DNA from 4 places in the Hafnia alvei genome. Region 1 is predicted to be linked to each of the others. Evidence: predicted binding sites of a transcription regulator. Region 1 holds the regulator's gene; each other region holds the start of a gene.
What was found. Region 1 encodes Fur, which represses iron uptake genes when iron is present. Its sites were predicted from a motif close to ATAATAATGAGAACNACTATCAA; they were not measured.

Region 1 (3,182 bases):
CAATACGAAAATATCGTGGGCTGGCAAGACGTGACGCCTTACCAAGGCCCCGCAATGTTTATCAAAGGCGGCTCATCGCCTTATATACAAGATATTCATCGCGCCGCCATCGCACGTCAGTTTCCTCATGCCAAAGCCCACGTGATTGCCGGTACTGGCCACTGGCTGCATGCGGAAAAGCCCGAATTGGTACTACGCACGCTGCACCGTTTTCTGGATAGCGATGAATAAGCTAAACGGCTTACTTTTGTTGTCTTCTCCCCCTCAGCATAACCACACTGTAGAAAAAATCACCGTTCATCAGTGAGGTAAGTAAGATTAAGGATTGTCGCGGCTGGGGGCGCTGGGGTATTATGGCGCGCTATTATTCTGGCAGGCAGTTTTGCTGTTCAAGGATAGTGCCGGTAAAGGGTGAATGGCCCTAGTATGTTAATCATGATCTGATTCGTTACGCAGATTCAAAATTCTCCTTGTAGTACCGCTACCTGATATGGCCAAAGAACAAACGGACCGCACGACTCTGGATCTGTTCGCAGATGAACGTCGTCCGGGTCGCCCGAAAACCAACCCGTTATCTCGGGATGAACAGCTAAGAATTAACAAACGCAACCAACTGCGCCGCGATAAAGTGAAAGGGCTGCGTCGCGTCGAGCTAAAAATTAACGAAGAAGCGGTTGAAATGCTGAATCGTTTGGCTCAAGAACAAAACATTAGCCGCAGTGAATTGATTGAACAAATTTTGCTCAATCAGATTTTAAAATCTTAACGCCACCAGCACACAATGACGACAAATCGATACGGTTTAAAGTGCTATAGTGCGTAAAGTACGTACTGGTCTTTCTAAAGATTCTAGTTTAATTATTTGATATAAAAGGTATAAACGCGACATGGCAATCGTAGGCATTTTCTTTGGCAGCGACACGGGCAACACGGAAAACATCGCTAAGATGATCCAAAAGCAACTCGGAAAAGACGTTGCTGAAGTTCATGACATTGCCAAAAGCAGCAAAGAAGACATCGAGGCATTCGATATTCTTCTGCTTGGCATCCCAACGTGGTATTACGGCGAAGCTCAGTGTGACTGGGATGATTTCTTCCCTTCTCTGGAAGAGATCGACTTCAACGGTAAACTGGTTGCTCTGTTCGGCTGCGGCGACCAAGAAGACTATGCAGAGTACTTCTGCGACGCAATGGGCACCATCCGTGACTTGATCGAGCCACGCGGCGCGACCATCGTCGGCCACTGGCCAACGGCGGGTTACCATTTTGAAGCGTCTAAAGCGCTGGTTGATGACAAAACCTTCGTCGGTTTGGCTATTGACGAAGATCGCCAGCCTGAACTCACCGCAACGCGTGTTGATGCGTGGGTGAAACAAATCTCCGAAGAGATGAGCTTGGCTGAACTGGCTGGCTAATATGAAATTGTGCCCGCTGACTGCATAAGCCAGCGGGTATTTCAACGATTGGCAAAAGCAATTTGCAACATCTATGTAACTCATTTTTCCCGCTCTAGCACCCGCCACCAGCAGAGTTACATATTTGTCAGTGTGTTACGTTTTATTTCCACCCTGTACTTCCGTCCAAGTTGTTAACACACTGCGGTTTCCATTTACCGCCATCAGCTTTATAATGAATCTCAATTATATTTTCAGTTCGGTGACAATTCAGGCAACGCTGGCAGCAAATGCAGACTATCCTAAACGTCTTCGAACTAAGTAACGGGACAGAATCCGAATGACAGATAACAACACTGCTTTAAAGAAGGCTGGACTTAAAGTCACGCTTCCGCGTCTTAAGATTCTGGAAGTTCTGCAAGATCCAACTTGCCACCACGTCAGCGCAGAAGATCTGTATAAGAAGCTGATCGATATGGGTGAAGAAATCGGCTTAGCCACCGTTTACCGTGTACTGAACCAGTTCGACGACGCTGGAATTGTAACTCGTCACAATTTTGAAGGCGGAAAATCCGTATTTGAGCTGACTCAGCAGCATCACCACGATCATCTGATCTGCTTAGACTGCGGTAAAGTGATTGAGTTTAGTGATGACTCCATTGAAAAACGTCAGCACGAAATTGCTAAAAAATACGGTATCCAGCTGACCAACCACAGCCTGTATCTTTATGGTCACTGCGCTGCGGGTGATTGCCGCGAAGACGAAAGTCTGCACGATGGCAGAGAGTAAGAATACGCGAGTGTAATGAGGCGACCTGAGGGTCGCTTTTTTTATTTCCTGAAATCCGCAATATTCGTTTTCTCACCAAATAATAGACAAAAAAAGCCCCTCAGGCTGGGGGCTAAATAACTCAGTCACTCATATGGCTTCGGCAAAAACCATGACAACAATAATGATGATGATGAAACGGTATTAAAAATCACTGCGCTAATACTTTATTGCGGTATTGCCCGCCCCACAGGAACAGACAATACCTCGCTTACCGACCTCGATATCAAACCTTTACCGGCTCTACGCGGCTATAGCGTTTGCCGTCAGGACTCACTGACCGAATTTGAACGTCGCCAGAAACGGTCGGCTGGGCTTTAGCATCATAACGCTGCCACTGCTTGCCACCGTCTACCGAGTATTCAATCCCCAGACCTGGTAGCGCAATGTTGGCTTCCAGTTTCCCGCCCACAACTTTTGCTCCAGGAACCGGCAGGCGATATTCCACACCGGCTTTATCCATTTTCGCCAGCTCACGCTGCCCCATCAGGTTTGCAAAACGCTGCCAATCACTCAGCAGAGATTTTTTGTCTACCAGATTGGTTTCTCCGCCTTTATATTCGCGGCCCGCTTTGTAGTCTTGCTCCCAGCCCGCGCGATGCCATCCGCGTTCCGCTACCGTCATCACGCGAGGATAGATTTTATACTCCATCATTTCGTCGGTGCGCGTGGTTTCACTCCACAGCTGCGCTGAGAGTCCATAAACACCCGGCCATGGCTTATCGCTTTTCGCGGTAAAGAAGTTGCCGTCACGGTCTACGGAAGTTTCCGCATTCTGTGGCATGTTGTCTGGCGCGAAGCTGAAGATTTTACGCTCATCGTTAAAGCGAGTGCCCCAGTAGTAGCCATTTTCCTGTGGATTCACCTCATACGGGAAGTCCATGTAGACGTAGTCTGGGTTAGAAACCGTCACTTCGTAGCCTTTGTTCGCCCAGTCGTTGACAGTATCAAAACCGCCC
Region 2 (3,182 bases), 160 kb from region 1:
CAAAAATGAGCCTGCTTTTCTATAAATTTTCTAAAAACAAATCTTCTAAGCCCTAAAACAACATGCTCACCAACAGGTAGACGTTTAGTCCGACCACCACCACCACAATGATTTTACCCAGAGCCTGAACGGTACGTCCGTTCACCATGTCGCCCATCAGTTCTTTATCGCCGGTGAAGCGCAGCAGCGGCACCAGCGCCAAAGCAATACCAAAGCTCAAGAGTACCTGGCTTAACAATAGGATGCGGGTTGCATCCAGCCCAGCCATGATCACGATGAAAGAAGGCAACATGGTCACAACTCTACGCACCCAGAGTGGGATGTAAAAGCGTACAAAACCCTGCATGACGACTTGTCCTGCCAGCGTTCCGACCACGGTGGAAGACAATCCGGCGGCCACTAAGCTCAAACCAAAAATAGTGGCAGCGGCATTACCTAGCAGCGGTTTTAGCGTTAAATAAGCCTGATCCAACTCTGCAATCCCACTGTGACCGCTAAAATGAAACGCCGCCGCTGCGGTTGCCATCATCGCAAGGTTAACAAAGCCGGCGATGGTCATTGCAATGGCAACGTCGAGTTTAGTCGAAGAGTAGCGCTCGGCCTTGGTTCCCAAGGATGCAGAAGTTTGCGTCAGAGACGAATGCAGGTAAATAACATGCGGCATGATCGTTGCACCCAACACGCCGGCAGCCAAAAAGACCGCTTCGTGAGTGGGTAAATCAGGCACCAGCATCCCGTGCGCCAGCTGAGCAATGCTCGGTTGAGAAAACACCAGCTCCACGATGTAGGCCGCAGCAACGAAGAGCAGCAAGCCGCCGATAACTAACTCAAGCGGTTTCTGCCCACGGCGTTGTAACGTCAAGATCAGGAAAGTCGCAATGCCGGTTAAAACCGCCCCTTCTAGCAACGTACAGCCCAGTAATAATTTAAAGCCGATGGCTGCCCCAATAAACTCAGCTAAGTCGGTGGCCATGGCAATGATTTCAGCCTGCACCCAATAGGCCCAAACCGCCGGACGTGGAAAGCGATCGCGAATATGTTCCGCTAAGTTTTTACCGGTAGCGATGCCAAGTTTTGCGGAAAGGAGTTGGATAAGCATGGCCATGAAGTTGGCCCATACCACGACCCACAGCAGCTTGTAGCCGTAAGACGCACCGGCCTGGATATTAGTCGCAAAGTTACCGGGATCGATATAACCGATGGCGGCGATAAAGGCGGGTCCCATCAGCGAAAGTTTTATCTTCCGCGACGCAGGAGGAGTTGTTTCTGCAACACGTGAATCAAGCATACCAGCCACCTTAACACCTATAGTCACACTAACGATTTGTGACCTAAACTTCGTGATTAACTCCATTATTGTATAAGTGATAATGATTATCAATATCAACTTAAACGATACTTCCTATCTGTTCGATAGGCCGTTTGCTTGTGGAGTCTGACAAGGCGCTTTCAGCTCTTAAACACGTTACCACCACCGCTTCTGAGATTTCTTCCAAAAAAGCGAACTATGGTGTTTAATAATAATATCACAACTTTTCAAACTTTCATCAACATGGTCCATGGGGGCTTTTTGTTACTTTTCTAACTTTTTTCTTGATTTACGTTATAACAATTTCAATATTTGCAATCCAAGTCTCGTTTTTACCTGTGCCGTTACATAGAATGTGCTGCGAAATTTAGCCTGCCTCATAATTTGGAGCACTGTATGTCCCCTATTTTGCATTTTGTTTTAGCCCTTGCGGTGGTAGCGGTACTTGCCCTGCTCGTTAGCCGCGATCGCAAAAGCATTCGCGTGCGCTTCATTGTTCAGCTGTTAGTCGTTGAACTCCTGCTGGCATACTTCTTCCTGAACTCCAACATTGGTTTGGGCTTCGTGAAGGGTTTCTCTGGGTTCTTCGAAACGCTGCTCAAATATGCGGCAGAAGGTACCAACTTCGTCTTCGGTAACATGAGTGACAAAGGTCTGGCCTTCTTCTTCCTGAACGTACTGTGCCCAATCGTCTTTATCTCTGCTCTAATTGGTATTCTTCAGCACATCCGCGTATTGCCGGTTATCATCCGCGCAATTGGTACCGTGCTGTCTAAAATCAACGGCATGGGTAAACTGGAATCTTTTAACGCCGTAAGCTCGCTGATTCTGGGTCAGTCTGAGAACTTCATTGCGTACAAAGATGTTCTGGGCAAAATGTCTGAAAAACGTATGTACACCATGGCAGCAACGGCAATGTCTACCGTTTCTATGTCCATCGTGGGTGCATACATGACCATGCTGGATGCCAAATTTGTGGTAGCCGCATTAGTGTTAAACATGTTCAGCACCTTTATCGTGCTGTCACTGATTAACCCTTATTCTGTGGAAGGTGAGGCTGACATCCAGCTGAAAAACACCCACGAAGGTCAGAGCTTCTTTGAAATGCTGGGCGAATATATCTTGGCCGGTTTCAAAGTTGCGATCATCGTTTCCGCTATGTTGATTGGTTTCATCGCGCTGATTGCTGCGTTGAACGGCCTGACCGAATGGGTCTTCGCGCTGTTCCACGTTGACGGCATGACGTTCCAGAGACTGCTGGGCTATGTCTTCTATCCATTTGCATGGGTAATGGGCGTACCAGCCCACGAAGCGCTGAACGTTGGCAGCATCATGGCAACCAAACTGGTTTCTAACGAATTCGTTGCCATGATTGACCTGCAGAAAATTGCGACCGAACTGTCTCCTCGTTCACTGGGCATTCTGTCTGTGTTCTTGGTTTCCTTCGCGAACTTCTCTTCTATCGGTATCGTTGCAGGCGCTATCAAAGGCTTGAACGAACACCAAGGAAACGTGGTTGCTCGCTTCGGTCTGAAACTGGTTTATGGTTCTACGTTGGTGAGTATTTTGTCTGCGTCAATTGCGGGTCTGTTCCTGTAATACGCTGGATAAAATCTGATTGGCTAAAAGGCGCTTAGGCGCCTTTTTTAATGTCTGCTAGCCAACGGGGTCTTTTTTTACAGAAAAGCCCGTAACGGTGCTTACAGAGCTATTAAGCAGGGTGTTTACTGAATTGATAGCGAAAGAGTTGAAATAAAAGAAAAGAGTTTCAGTACGAGATACAGAAAAGCAAAAAGCCGACATTTCTGTCGGCTTTTCAAATTTTGGTGGAGCTAAGCGGGATCGAACCGCTGACCTCTTGCATGCCATGCAA
Region 3 (3,182 bases), 600 kb from region 1:
GCTGCTCAGCTTTTGGGTCTGCGCCATAACGGTTCGCGCCCGTGGTTCCTGCTCTACAGAGATAGACTAGTAGAATGATTGGTCCAACTAAAGGAATGAAGCTAACGAAGTAAAACCAGCCAGAATGCTCGGTGTCATGCAATCTTCTGGCTGTGAGCGCCATACTAGGGATGACAACCGCAAGTACATACAAGATCAGGATAACGTTTATGATAGCGCTGCCTGATATGAGCGCTAGAGCAAATATGATCCCACACACGATGCCGTTGATAAGGCCAAATAACCAATATTCTTTGCGGCGGGCTCGACCATTAAAGTTAGCGTAATCTTTTAATACCTTGATATACCAATTCATTGAAAACATATCCTTTGTTTTTAAGTCGCATAAGGATACGTAATGAAGGGGAAATTCTTCTGACGCCGATCAAGAAAGCTATTACTTGATTTAGTAGTAATAGATAAGAATGTTTTAAGTTGACTCCGCTTTTCTAGCCCAGCGTGAGCGGGCAATCACCGCACTCTTTCATCTTGGGCAGCTTATAGCGCTGGCAGCAGGTACGGCGTTGGATAGTGCCGTTACGCATCAGAACGGTGCGATAGAGTGGGTTATCTTGGCCATCGGGGAAAGAGGCAGAGAAAAAGAGAGCCTGTTCAAGCTGTGAGAAAAGTGCATCACCCAGCAGGGGTCGTAATTCCCCTAAATACCAATGCATCACATAACCAATATTGCTCCACATCAGCTTAGTGTTCAAAACACCTTGGCGAGCAATGGCGTTTACCGCTGGAATGAGATGACGCTCAACCAAAGATACCATGCGTTGCAGCGGAGTGCTGTTACGTGCATCTCCCGCCATTAACTGCGGATAATAGATAAATGCCTCAGGGCGTCCACTTTCATGAAAACGAACTTTGAACTGCCGAATATGTGGATCGAGAGGTGCTGATTGCTCAAGTAGCAACAGCATCATCGGCGGCACCAATAAACCAAAATACCATTGCGCCCAGAGTGATTCTAACGGTTTGGCTTCCGGCGTTTTATCGGGGTATTCAGCGTAGTGTTCTTGCTGATAGCTTGCCATCAGTTTGGCGTAGGTTTCTGCGGTTGACCACTGTATAGCCGACAAATCGTTGCTAGCAGCAGATTCATCGATCAGGAATGTAGTAAGAAAATGAGGGTAGTGCTGGCTAAAAAGCGCAGTCAGTTCTTCCGCTTCTGGCGGAAAAGCAGGAAAGACGGCTGGAAAGTAGGCATTAAACTCAGTCAGCGCAGTTATCTTCACCACAACACCCTAGATAGTAAATACCAAAACGCAATAATACTGATAACTATTATCAATCGCAAGATGGTGGTTGAACTAAATGTGTCATGGCGTCAATGACGGTGAAATTGAAAATTTGAGGTGATGAAAAACGAAGTGCAGGATGTGAATGCATTCGATGCCTCAAAATAGGCGGGCAGGAAAAATAAGGGTTACGATACGGGACTATATTTTTTTAAATAATTTATGCTTTAATCTATCTATTGGTGGTGGATAATTCGTACCTAGCTAGATAGAGAGTATTTTTCTATCTAGCAGATTATAAAAAGAAATTAGGTTTCTTTTTGCAGTAAAACTCTATTGCGGCCTTTCTGTTTTGATATGTACAGCGCCTGATCGGCACGCGTTATGGCATTTTCCAAATTATTGCCGTACATCTCCGAAAGCCCCGCTGAAATTGTTACCACGTTGCTTCCATTTGGCTGATATTCATTGATTAACGCCAATTGTTCTACATGTAAACGAATATGCTCGCATATTTGTATCGCGAGGCTTTCAGAGGCGTCGCGTAAAATAAGTAAAAACTCTTCACCGCCATACCGAATGGCTAAATCTCTGGTACGAACGGCTTCTTTGATAATTTGAGCAATACTTTTAAGCGCTATATCACCGTATTGATGACCGTAGTGATCGTTATAGAGTTTAAAAAAATCAATATCCAACATGACGACAAAATGTTTGTGCTCGAGGTCACAATCGCTGCCCATATGCTGGAATTGAAACTCTAAACCACGGCGGTTAAGCAGCGTGGTAAGGGGATCAATCATGCTGAGATCGCTAAAGCGAGCTCTATCTTGTTCTAGTTGAGTGACCAGTCGACGGGTAAATGCCTCACGCCGGCGCGTCATTGCGTGGTGTAATGACAGTGCGATAATCGGTAATGTTAGAACGAATAAAATGCGCGTCATATTGTGGAAATCTTCCAGCACAATAACGGTTATTGCTACGGGAACGGCATTTAGACAGAACGCTAATAAGTTGTCAGAAAGCGTGACGGCGGCAATAAAAAATATGCTGAACAGATTGATCAATAAAAATTCATGGCTGTTGGCGTCAACATGTTGATATTTAGCCGCTATATGAAACGACCATAGCAATCCTAGCAATAGAGATGCAACGTTGAGCTTCAGCAAATATTTGTCGCGATGCCATATCAATGAGATGGCTGAAAATAGGCAAAAGGCAAAAACGCCAATCCCCGCAAACGTATACGGAGGATCTGTTTGTAATGGATTGAGCAGCGCATAAAACGATGTAGCACCATTTAACAGGATAAATAGCAGGAATGTCATATGACTTTTGCTATTTAATAGGTCGTCGTAGTTTTTTGCGTTCATTAAATAAGGCTCGTGACTGTCAATATCGCTCAAATAAAAATATAAAATGGCAGTAATATGTTAGTTCTTAGACAAGAATTTTCTTAGGGATGTCTGATGTGGCGATAAAACTAACAGCTTTGATCTAAGATGTCATGTGCTTGTAATCAATGTGGGTTACATCGACTTTTTTTGCGTGAAAATCATACTGCCCCTTCACTGAATCCTGCCGCTTTTATGCTTTTACACATACATAATTCATGGATGAAACGATCTATGTCTCAGTATATGATATTGGGAATTATTATCATTTAAGGTGAAGGTTATGCTGATTGCTGCGATGGTGCTTCTGGTGGTGTGGGGGATAAGCTTGTGGGTTTGTAAATCTCTTAGCGGAATTTGGGGGATAAGCTTGCCAACGTTAGTTTTGCCTATGCTGATTGTTTCCAATCTGAATTTATCTTTTTTAAAAGGCATGATGGTGCTGGCTATGTTAGTCACGCTGGCGATGTTGTTTAACCCACGTTTGCGAAACTATGTGCTGCTT
Region 4 (3,182 bases), 1.6 Mb from region 1:
CCCTTTCATCGCATTGCGATCTGCGGTGGTGAGTTTTTCGTAAGACTCATAGCCGTCTTTGGTGCGGTATTTGTCTAAAATGGAATCGACTGTTTTAAAGTTGGCGTCAATTTTGGCGAGCAGCTGAGGATTCGCTTTTTCCAACATCGGACGCAGCAGATTCACAATCTTTTGCGCACCATCGACGTTGGCACGGAAATCCCACAGATCGGTGCGGCTGTAGCGATCTTCTTCACCGCTAATTTTGCTTGCCGCCACTTCTTCGATTAGACCTGCCGCGCCACCGACAACTTTGCTTGGGGCAAAGGTGAGCGTCGTCACGCGGGTTTGTAGTTCGAGCACGTCTTTCATCAGGCGATCCGCATAACCGTCCATTCCTTTGGTGGTTTTGTCACCAAACAACACTTTTTCTAGACGGTGGAAGCCGGTGAAATTAGGATCTTGAGCCTTTTGTTCGTAGTCGTCTTCACGCGCATCGATGCTGCCATCGAGATCGGAGAACAATTCTGCGATCGGTTCGATGCGCTCATAATGCTGACGCGTTGGGGCATAAAGTTTTTGTGCCGCTGCCAGATCGCCTTTTTTCACCGCATCGGTGAAGGCTTTAGTCTGCTCAACCAGCTGTTTAACTTCTTGCATGACATAAATTTTGTATTCTGCAATCGGTCCTACCAGCGCCATTGCGTCGGTCTTCGCCGCGGCTGTACCGTCAGCGGCTTGAACAATAATTTTTCCTTTCGGATTGCTGAGCAGCCCGCATGTCATATCGTATTCACCCGCTTCAAGGGTTGCCGTCATTTTTTGGGTGAACCCTGGGGCGATGTTTTCACGCTCTTCTACCACCATGACGCCTTTAAGGATTTCCCATTCCAGACCTTTTTGGCTGTTGTTATGCACGATGAACTGGGTTTTTCCGGCAGGAATAGTGAGCGTCATCGGCTCACACTGTTTGTCATTGACCGCGATTTTCACCTGCGGCAATGCGTCGGCGGCAAGCGCCGCGGTCGCAGGTAAAGTCAGTAAAGCCAAAGACAGCGCGGTGCGGCGAAAAGTCGTGCTAGACATAGAAATAACTCCCTGAAAAATAGGATAATAGTATTGAAAACTCATTAGCGTGAATGACCCGCTTTACCGTTCACCGCCGCAACATCTGCGCGCTGTGGCATGAAGAAGAAAATCAGTGCGGGGATCAGATACAGGAAATAGACCAACACTTCGCTCACCGAAGGTGCTTCTTGGTAGCCTAAAATGCCTTCTAAAAAGGTTCCTAACAGTGAATGGGTAGAAAGTACGTCGGTCAGATTGAAGGCGATATCTTGCAGATAATTCCATAGCCCAGCCTCATGGAAAGCGCGGATAGCGCCTGCGGCAAGGCCCGCGGCAACAAACAGAATGAAGAGGCTGGTCCATTTAAAGAACTTAGCCAAGTGCAGTTTTATCCCCCCCCAATAAATCATCATGCCGACGAGAATGGCGCAGACCAGCCCCAACACCGCGCCGATGGGCGCCTGAATGCCAACGTCTTGCTGGAATGCCGCCAATAGGAAGAAGACCGACTCTAGCCCCTCTCGCGCCACGGCGAAAAACACCATCGCCACCAGCGCCCAACCCTGCCCTTTACCTGCGCTGAGTGCGTTATCAATCGCCCCTTCGAGATGTGTTTTTACCGAGCGGGAAACTTTGCGCATCCAGAACACCATGTAGGTCAGAATGCATACCGCGACCACGGCAACCAGTCCTTCGAACAGTTCTTGCTGCTTTTGCGGGAATTCGCCGGTAGTTTCATTGATGAAGATACCCAATCCTAAACAGAGCGCAGCGGCAAGGATTACGCCAATCCAGACAACGCCCAACCACTGCGAACGCTGAGTTCTCTTTAAATAACTGGCGATAAGGCTGACGATCAGCGCTGCCTCAAGGCCTTCGCGGAACATGATGAGGAATGGAACAAACATGTTTTTCTCTCTTGCCTGCGCAGGTTGCGCATGTAAAGAACCGTAAAAATAATGATACCGATTATCATTACGGTTAATAAAAAAACAAGCGTTCACCTCATATTATTTGTGAATTAAAGTGTGGCCAGTTGTTACTTTCTGGTATTTGAAATGAAAATAACTCTTAAAAACAAAGCAATGAGTTTTTAAAGTAAAATTTTTTGTGGCATCAGAAAAATTATTCGAGTGAAGAAATAGGCATCCACACTATCGGAGAGTTATTCACGAAGAGTTATTCAATTTTTATCACCATAGGCATCGGTTCTTTTCACTATTTATCTGGGCTAGCTTGGTCTATTTTATAAAGCATACTTTATTTGAATATTCGAACATTCAATAAGATAAACGGATTCTGTTTGTTATTTAACCCGATTTATTGAGGAGAGAAGCATGAGTTTTTCAGTGGGTGATAGCGTACAAAAAACCAGCGGCGGCCCGCGTATGACGGTTGTCGCGGTGAGTGGCGATGAGATTACCTGTTCTTGGAATGAACTAGGAAACGAAAAACAGGAAAATATAGCGGCTTCCCATCTGGCGCTCTACCAAGAAGACGGTGATTTTGGCGTTTGCTAAATATCGCTGATATCTTCATCTCACCACACCAATGATTTAACGCCGCATTGATAATCAAAGCGGCGTTTTTTTATCAAAAAATATTATTTACTTTGGTGGCATTCCGCGATTTTTACTCACTGAGCTTTCATCATTTTAAGCCTTGATGGCTTAAGGCTATCTTAAGTTTGGCTCGCTAATCTGCCCCACAATAAAGCGGTTTTATTTATTACGCTTAATTCTTGGCCACTATTTCATCAAACATGGTCATTTAACGGTTTTGGGGAGCGTTTACCTTGCAGCGAAAGGCGTTGAGAGTCAGTTTTTTATCACTGACCATTATTTTGGCAGTTTACTTCACTCTCGTAGTTAACCTACCGATTCTACTGCATTTTTATCGGATACTGACTTCGTTAGATAACTATAAGCTCGGCTTTGCATTTTCAATTCCACTGGTGCTGATTGCCGCGCTGAACTTTGTTTTTACACCGTTCACGTTTAAGCCAATTTTCAAGCCTTTCTTTTGCCTCATTCTGGTGGTTAGCGCCTTTGCCAGCTATGCGCAATTGAAATACAAGATCATTTTCGATCGTTCAATGATTGAAAATATTTTTGAAACCAACCCCGCTGAAGCCT

Region 2: AB3Y96_RS07030 (Nramp family divalent metal transporter) is a predicted target of Fur. The motif match lies at 1,365-1,387, and genes of this name have one in related genera.
Region 3: fhuF (siderophore-iron reductase FhuF) is a predicted target of Fur. The motif match lies at 1,314-1,336, and genes of this name have one in related genera.
Region 4: efeU (iron uptake transporter permease EfeU) is a predicted target of Fur. The motif match lies at 2,001-2,023, and genes of this name have one in related genera.

What each region holds. Positions count from the first base shown of each region.
Region 1 covers NZ_OZ061315.1:1,314,808-1,317,989, reverse strand. The annotation lists gene ybfF (esterase) at 1-231, shown strand, start outside; gene ybfE (LexA regulated protein) at 491-766, shown strand; gene fldA (flavodoxin FldA) at 888-1,415, shown strand; gene fur (ferric iron uptake transcriptional regulator) at 1,735-2,184, shown strand; gene AB3Y96_RS06235 (beta-N-acetylhexosaminidase) at 2,450-3,182, opposite strand, start outside.
Region 2 covers NZ_OZ061315.1:1,470,015-1,473,196, reverse strand. The annotation lists gene AB3Y96_RS07030 (Nramp family divalent metal transporter) at 53-1,288, opposite strand; gene AB3Y96_RS07025 (NupC/NupG family nucleoside CNT transporter) at 1,706-2,908, shown strand; tRNA gene AB3Y96_RS07020 (tRNA-Ala) at 3,134-3,182, opposite strand, start outside.
Region 3 covers NZ_OZ061315.1:712,013-715,194, forward strand. The annotation lists gene AB3Y96_RS03455 (DUF805 domain-containing protein) at 1-355, opposite strand, end outside; gene fhuF (siderophore-iron reductase FhuF) at 489-1,280, opposite strand; gene AB3Y96_RS03465 (GGDEF domain-containing protein) at 1,592-2,656, opposite strand; gene AB3Y96_RS03470 (DUF1435 family protein) at 2,961-3,182, shown strand, end outside.
Region 4 covers NZ_OZ061315.1:2,880,323-2,883,504, forward strand. The annotation lists gene efeO (iron uptake system protein EfeO) at 1-1,065, opposite strand, end outside; gene efeU (iron uptake transporter permease EfeU) at 1,110-1,955, opposite strand; gene AB3Y96_RS13850 (YodC family protein) at 2,385-2,567, shown strand; gene AB3Y96_RS13855 (phosphoethanolamine transferase) at 2,843-3,182, shown strand, end outside.